One region of the Sporosarcina sp. FSL K6-6792 genome, then DNA from elsewhere that is predicted to be linked to it. Evidence: riboswitches for the same ligand, from Rfam matches in the RefSeq annotation. Region 1 holds a riboswitch; the other holds the start of a gene.

What was found. A riboswitch is a leader RNA that binds a small molecule or an ion and turns the genes downstream of it on or off. The one in region 1 is predicted to bind lysine.
Region 2: another riboswitch for lysine. It lies ahead of MKZ26_RS06220 (aspartate kinase); the one in region 1 lies ahead of dapA (4-hydroxy-tetrahydrodipicolinate synthase).

Annotation. Positions count from the first base shown of each region.
Region 1 covers NZ_JBBOSA010000001.1:2,373,921-2,378,055, forward strand. The annotation lists gene MKZ26_RS11605 (hypothetical protein) at 1-134, opposite strand, end outside; gene MKZ26_RS11610 (M48 family metallopeptidase) at 380-1,033, opposite strand; lysine riboswitch at 1,631-1,808, shown strand; gene dapA (4-hydroxy-tetrahydrodipicolinate synthase) at 1,931-2,815, shown strand; gene MKZ26_RS11620 (DUF4256 domain-containing protein) at 2,921-3,487, opposite strand; gene phoU (phosphate signaling complex protein PhoU) at 3,603-4,135, opposite strand, start outside.
Region 2 covers NZ_JBBOSA010000001.1:1,296,711-1,300,845, reverse strand. The annotation lists gene uvrC (excinuclease ABC subunit UvrC) at 1-970, shown strand, start outside; lysine riboswitch at 1,019-1,198, shown strand; gene MKZ26_RS06220 (aspartate kinase) at 1,289-2,506, shown strand; gene MKZ26_RS06215 (DUF2507 domain-containing protein) at 3,018-3,434, opposite strand; gene MKZ26_RS06210 (succinate dehydrogenase cytochrome b558 subunit) at 3,672-4,135, shown strand, end outside.

The DNA of each region.
Region 1 (4,135 bases):
ACTACCCTATCTTTTATATTTACTAAATCACCTATTTCTCTTACCCTATTCTTCTTATCAAAATACATGTTTGCCATTACAAACGGAAAACCTACTATCTCTAATGTGGTCTTAATGATTTTTTCAGTTTTCATGTCTTCCCCCCTTCCCATACAAGGTAAATAATACCATAAACTAATTTAAATTCGCAGAAAACAATGCGAATTTTATAAATTGATTAAAATCCCCTGGATCTGTTCACCTCTTCCAATTTAACCAAATTGAAGTAAGTTGTGACCTCAACCATCGGGGAACTACAAGTAAAACATCACCAAGAACAATAGAGAATACGTTTTCGAACACAAAAAAACGATCACATTTCGAAATGTGATCGTTTTTATTAAAGTGACATTGAATACCCATGCCTCGCCAAATACTCTTCCTTCTCTTTATAATCCGGCATAATACTTCCGACACGTCTCCAAAATGAGCGATCATGATTCATATGATGTATATGACAAAGTTCATGGATTATCACATAATCGATGACTTCAACCGGAGCCATAGCTAGACGATAATTAAAAGTTAGCTTTTTATCCGAACTACAACTACCCCACTTGGCTTTAGACTCTACGATTTCGATGATTTTAGGCTTTACTTTTAGTTGTTTTTGATATATTTTTATCCGTTCTTCTATAATCGTCCTACAGCTGGCGATATAGAACTTCTTGAGATTTCTTTTAAGTACCTCTTCATTTAACTCACTACTATCTATTAACTCATGAAGAAAATGGTCTTTCCCAAGGTATAAGAACTTCCCTTGAGCGTGATACTCTCTTGCCTTAGGGGCTTCTCGAGCTACTGCAATTTCATGGGTTTTCTCCAGTATCAATTTCCCTTTACTTTCTATTGCACTGACAATCATTTCTTTACTTGTGCCATTTGGAGCTTTAACGGTTATGAAACCAAACGAATCTATCTGAATCGCTAGCTTCTTCCTATTTCCATACTGAATATTAAATTCTATAATTTCATTTTCAATTTCAACTTTCATAACTAACATCACCTTTATACATTTATTCCTAACTCTTGTTTATTAACTAATCCGCTGTTTTCTTTCTATTCTTAGCCACAATCCATCGATTCGCTTCCTGATACATTCATCTTAGTGTGTATTAACCATTCTGGCAACAAACGCTCCGTAGAGTAATTCAGGCGCTTCGTGTACAACTGCTTTTTGGGACGAAAGAACAGCAGTTCTTCTTATCTGGATATAATCCGCCAAAGATACAATTTTGTCGGCTGAAACTTTCTTTATGATTTTCTCTTTTTTAATAGTAAAGAAGTGTCACTTTCTATTAGGCATCACATGATTAGATGCATAGTCTTTCTTAAAAGTAAGCAAGAAGCACATTATGCAACGTTCAAGAGTACCCGAAATAGTCCAGTGAAAATGAAGGTCATCAAGCCCTTCTCACTAGTATTTTATTCAAATAAATGGGTCATCAATAGACGTGATAACATTTAAAAGAATATCAAGTCCCCATTAAATTCAGAACCTTTCTAGAACTCGACACCTTTCCCTTGCAATTGCGTTAGAATAGAGGTAAGGTTTGTCTAATTAGAAATTCACTTATTTCAAAAATTTTGAAGTAAGGATAGAGGCGCAAAGACCATCAGTACACACGTGGAGGATGATGAGATCCTGTGACATTTGTGGAAAGGGGAATTTGCCGAAGTGGAGAGAATCTCATTTTCTTGAAGCTGGTTCTGTGTTGAATAAACACAGAATTGTCATATAGGAAACTATATGGAGGGCTATCTTATGCAAAGAAATAATTTATTATTTCTACTGCAACAACGAGCCCTTGTTGTTGCTTTTTTGCGTTCATTCACTAACTGCCCTTCTTCCTCTATTTTTTTAAAATAAATTATAGGATGTGGAGAAATAATGAATTTCGGACAAGTATTAACTGCTATGGTGACTCCTTTTGATGAAAATGGTGAAATTGATTTTCAAGCTACAAAAAACTTAATTAATTATTTAATTGCTAATGGAACAGATGGCTTAGTGGTATCTGGTACAACAGGAGAGTCTCCGACGTTAACAGAAGAAGAAAAGGTCAAATTATTTAAGTTTACAGTGGACGTTGTGAATGGCAGAGTTCCGGTGATTGCTGGTACAGGCTCGAACAACACAAAAGCATCAATTGAACTAACAATACTTGCAGAAGATGTAGGTGTCGATGGTATTATGCTCGTTGCGCCATACTATAACAACCCATCTCAAGAAGGATTATATCAACACTTTAAGACAATTTCGGAGGTCACATCTTTACCGATTATACTTTATAATGTTCCCGGACGCAGTGTTGTCAACATATCTGCTGAAACAGTCATTCGCCTTTCAAAAATACCTAATATCGTTTCTATTAAAGAGGCAAGCGGTGATTTAGATGCGATGGTCGAAATTATTACTCATACACCTGAAGATTTTTCATTGTATAGCGGTGATGACGGTTTAACAATCCCAGTGTTATCAATTGGTGGAACAGGTGTTATTTCTGTAGCATCCCATATTATAGGAAGTGAAATGCAAACGATGATTAAACATTTCAAAAGCGGTAATATTCAAGAGGCAGCTAGGGATCATCGTAGACTACTACCAATAATGAAAGCGCTTTTTGCTGCTCCAAATCCATCACCTGTAAAAGCAGCTTTGAATTTAAAAGGAATCCCTGTCGGTGGTGTCCGCTTACCTATGATTCCTTTAAACGATGAACAACTAAGTTCACTACAACGAACACTAGATATCCATGAAAAAGTAACTTCTTAATAAACCATTGTGAAGGGTACCAGGTTCTAAAACAATTCACAAATCAATAAGAACCTGGCACCCATCACTCTATCTCATCGTCTATAAGCTTAGTGGGTGCAAAATTTAGACCCTCAGCGAGCCACGGAACCCCCTGGCAGCATAGTAGGATTCTGCTCCATTGTGATACACGAAGACAGTGTCGTAGCGCCAATCACAAAAGATAGCCCCACCGAGTTTTCTAATATTAGCAGGTGTTTGCACCCAGCTCGATGTTTTCATATCGAACTTTCCAAGTTCCTGCAACTCCCGGTATTGTTCTTCCGTTAAAAGCTCAATGCCCATGTCGGAAGCCATATCAAGAGCATTATTTTCTGGTTTATGCTTTTTTCTTGACTCCAACGCTTCAAGGTCGTAACAAACGCTTCTACGACCTTTAGGGCTTTCTATTGAACAGTCATAAAAAATATATTCGTCCGACTTTTTATCATGACCAACTACATCCGGTTCACCACCGGTTATTTCCATCTCATTAAGCGACCATAGTTTTTCAGTATTCGCTTCCAACTTCGCTTGGACTTTACTCCATTCAAGTTCTTTATGGCGATTCATGTTTTTCTCAAAACGAGCTTTCAATATTTCGAGTAATTCTTCACCTTGTTCTAGTGACAACTCCTTATTTCTCTTTGTCATACTAGTTTCCTCCCCTACTTTTTCATTATGTATAGAATACCCTTAATTTTTATAACGAGCTACCTTAAATAAAACCGGAGGAGAAAAATTTTCATTTTTCTCCTCCGGTTTATTTTTATGAATTGAAATCATATATTTGACCTTTAATCAAATACGCTGCGCTTTCAGCGATATTTGTGATATGGTCTGCTGTTCTTTCAAGATAACGATTTACAAATAATAATTGAACAAGCTGATTTGTTTCTTCTGGATGTTCACTTAGATACGTAGTCAGTTTTTTATAGTTTTCACGACTGCATTGATCCACTTCATCCTCTAAGTCGCCAACTTCTTTAGCAAGTACCATATTTTCCTCCAAAAAAGATTGGAGTGCTTTTCGGAGCATTTCAATTGATAGTTTATTCATCTTCTCTATATGTGTAAGTTCCAGTAAAGATGTTGCCTGACCAATCTTAATGGTTGATTTTGCAATATTTACGGCAAAATCCGCAATCCGTTCAATTTCAGACGAAATTTTAAGTACACCAATAATTTCGCGTAAATCCCTTGAAACAGGCGCTTCTTTTGCCATAATCCAGATTGCAAACTGGTTAATTTCCACTTCAAGTTTATCTATTGCTGTATCTCCCTCTATGGTTTTTATAGCAA
Region 2 (4,135 bases), 1.1 Mb from region 1:
GCTATTCCCGGTTTATCAAGAACCGGAAGAAGAACTGCTAACGTTCATCGGACAGTTTTACGGTAAGTCCAAACATTTAATCCCGAAAGAAATCTTGTTGCCTCAGGGAATGGATAGTGAAATCGTCCGTCAACTTCTAGATGTCAATGTCTTCATTCCGCAGCGCGGTAAAAAGAAAGATCTCGTCCATCTAGCCATCAAGAATGCCGAGATATCATTGAAAGAAAAGTTCCAACTTATTGAACGACAAGAACTTCGTACAATTGGCGCATGTGAAGAACTTGGCAAGGCGATGAATATCACCATACCGTACCGTATTGAGGCATTTGATAATTCACATATGTACGGTTCGGATGCCGTCTCTGCAATGGTGTCATTCCTTGATGGGAAACCGAACCGTAAAGACTACCGAAAGTATAAGACGAAGACTGCAGCTGCACACGATGACTACGCGGCGATGCGTGAGGTTGTAAGGCGGCGTTATATCCGTGTGCTAAAGGATGATTTGCCATTACCTGACCTAATCGTTATAGATGGTGGTAAAGGTCATATGGAAGCGGCCAGGGAAATCATTGAAGATGAGTTGAACTTGTCGATTCCAATTGCTGGACTTGCGAAGGACGATAAACACCAGACGGCGCAACTTCTCTATGGCAATCCGATTGAAATGATCCCGCTAAAGAGAACGAGTGAAGCATTTTACTTGTTGCAGAGAATTCAAGACGAAGTGCACAGGTTTGCAATTACGTTCCACAGGCAACGGCGCGAAACGAATTCATTGACATCAGCGCTCGATGGATTACCAGGCGTCGGACCGAAACGAAAAACATTATTACTCAAACACTTTGAGTCTATGAAAAAGATTCGTGAAGCATCCGTTGAAGAGCTGCAACAAGCGGGCTTGCCGAAGGTGGTTGCAGAATCAGTGGAAACGTATTTCCGTGAAGAGGCATTGCGAGAAGAGAAGTAATGTGATAGAGTGAACGCACTGAGTTTTTTCACTAAAAATTGCATATGTAGTGAAGATAGAGGTGCGGATACCAATAGTAAATCTCCGGAAGGCGGCAGCCTGATGAACGGGATTGAAAGGAGTATTCGCCGAAGCGGACCAATCGGCTGTCACGATTGTCCTGCTGGATTTCCATTGAATAAATGGAAGTCTGTCAGGTATAAAAATACCTGGAGAGCTATCTGAACGGGGCGGCTCTTCGGCGAGCGCTCCAATCGGACCGGCTCTCATACTTATGAGGGCCGTTTTTGCGTTCAGGCGGAAATTGGAGGGAAAATCATGGAACGAATTGTAATGAAATTTGGTGGCACTTCAGTTGCGAACCCCGAGAGGATTGCACGCGCTGCAAAGCTTGTACAAGGTGAGGTAAGTCGGGGGAATCAAGTTGCGGTTATCGTATCTGCAATGGGGAAAACAACGGATGAACTTCTAAAGCTCGCCGTGGAAGTTAATCCGAAAGCGGGCCGCCGCGAACTTGATATGCTACTTGCGACAGGTGAGCAAGTAACAGCATCCCTTTTAGCGATGGCAATTGCGGCACAAGGTTTGGAAGCTCGCTCATATACAGGGTGGCAAGCGGGTGTAACGACAGAGTCAGTTCACGGCAATGCGCGAATCGAGCAAGTCCATGCAGATAAGGTTGTATCGACGCTTGAATCGGGTGCTGTTGCAGTGATTACCGGCTTTCAAGGTGCTGACAGCTCAGGTGAGTTGACAACACTTGGTCGCGGGGGATCTGATACAAGTGCTGTGGCGATTGCGATTGCAATAGATGCAGCTATCTGTGATATTTACACAGATGTTGAAGGGGTATTTACGACAGATCCAAGATTAATTGGACAAGCGAAGAAGCTTGAGGAAATATCATATGATGAAATGCTTGAAATCGCGAATTTAGGTGCAGGAGTACTTCACCCAAGAGCGGTTGAGTTTGCCAAGAACCATCAAATGCCGCTTCGGGTCAGACCTGCACATATGGAAGGTGAAGGAACGATTATCAAGGAGGAAATTGATTTGGAAAACAATTTAATTGTTCGGGGCATCGCCTTTGAAAGAGATATCATTCGGATTACAGTTATGTATGACGTTCCATACAATGGCTCGCTTGCGAATATATTCACTGCACTTGCGGATCACCATGTTAACGTCGATATTATCGTCCAGACAATTATGGAAGGCGTACAGCCGTCTGTGTCATTTTCCATTAAGAAAGAGGATTTTGCAGAAGCTATTAATGTTTTAGAGACGGAAAAAGAAGCTCTTGGTTACAACAGAGCCGACTTTGAAGTGGGTCTTGCGAAAGTTTCGATCGTTGGAAGTGGAATGGTATCCAACCCAGGAGTCGCTGCACAAATGTTTGAGATACTCCGTAGTGCATCAGTTCCTGTGAAAATGGTTAGTACGTCTGAAATCAAGGTATCCGTAGTCATTCCAGAATCCGATATGGAAATAGCGGTGGCGGCGCTTCATAAACAATTCGGGTTAGACAACGACTGAAATATTTTTTTGTCTATTGGTTAACCATTTTATTGCAAGTGCCTGAAGAAAAAGGATACTCTATCACTTTTAATAAAGCCTTCTTTGCAAATTTTAGCTAAGACTATACAAGTTACAGTGCACTTCCATATAGAAAGTGACACTTCCTTAAAATCAAAAAGGAAATGCTATATAGATGGATCCAGCAGCCAAAATCCTATATTTGGCTGCTCTATTATGGATTTTGGAAAGTGGTTATGGATTCGTTCCCAAAAGCCCCTTATACGATTAACGAGAAAACTGCGAGAGGTGCAACCCAACGGAAACTGTACATAGGGTGTTTCATCATGAAAATAAGCAGTAATTTACTGGTTATTTTTAGTTATATATGTTGACATAAAGAAATCTCTGAACAACGAACGGCGCATGGAGATGCCTTCGCTGGAGATCATATAGAATCAATAGTTCAACATATATAGATTAGTTGTATGAAAAAGAAGATGCGCCCGATTTAAAGGATGCATCTTCTTTTTCATGCCTCAACTTTCGTTTTTAAGTCCCATTTGACTTGGAAATGGATGAGACCATCCTTTGCGTTAAATTCTCCGTAGCACTCAGTGAGCAATCCACTAAATTTCTGGTACTGTTGTGCAATGAAACCGGCTTCAAGTTGGCAAGATCTGTTTTGGGCATTTGTAGCGAAATCATTTTTTAAAGAATAAAAAGCCTCGTCTTTCAACGTCTTTTCGAGATGAAGGGGCCCCCATCCGGCTTCTTGAAAGAACTCAGGAAGTTCATCAACACCAAAAATCGGGAATTTTCGAGCTACTTCTTTTCCGGTCCAATAGAGGATTTCATCTTCATGTTTCCCGAGGATACTTGGCAACACGTGATCTCGTAAAATTTCATAGCCAAAACGGGTTGGTGAATCATATGTAGTATTTTCCAATCGAATATTCAACCCTTTCGGTTAAATGATAGCGTTAGTGAATCCAAGAGAATAATAATATATTAAATTCGGGCGTGTCGAAAAGCCCACATCGTCTTGACCTCTTCAAAACTGAGGAGTACAATGGTTATGTCATAATATTGTACCACGAAGAGGTACGTCGTCAACGGTCGCTTCATGTCGAAATGATGACAGAGGCGCACTGAAGGACTCAGTTAATAAAGGAGGGTAAAAGACTTGTCGAGAGAATCAGATTTTTATTTGCGTCGTCTTCATTCACTGCTCGGAATCATTCCAGTGGGGCTTTTTGTTGCCCAACACTTAGTGATTAACCATTTTGCCACACGCGGCCCAGAGGCATTCAACACTGCATCCAATTTCATGGGTAACTTACCGTTCGTACTGTTTCTTGAATGGTTCATCATCTACATCCCACTTATGTTCCATGCGTTCTATGGTGTGTACATAGCTTTCACAGCAAAAAATAACGTAAAGCGTTACGGGACTTTCCGAAACTGGATGTTTATGCTACAACGAATTACAGGAGTATTCCTAGTCGTGTTCATCGCATGGCACATCTTCCAAACAAGAGTTCAAAAAGCATTGGGAGCTGATGTGGACTACGATATGATGGCTGACATCTTATCGAGTCCATTCATGCTTGCGTTCTACATTGCAGGTGTCCTTGCAGCTACATTCCA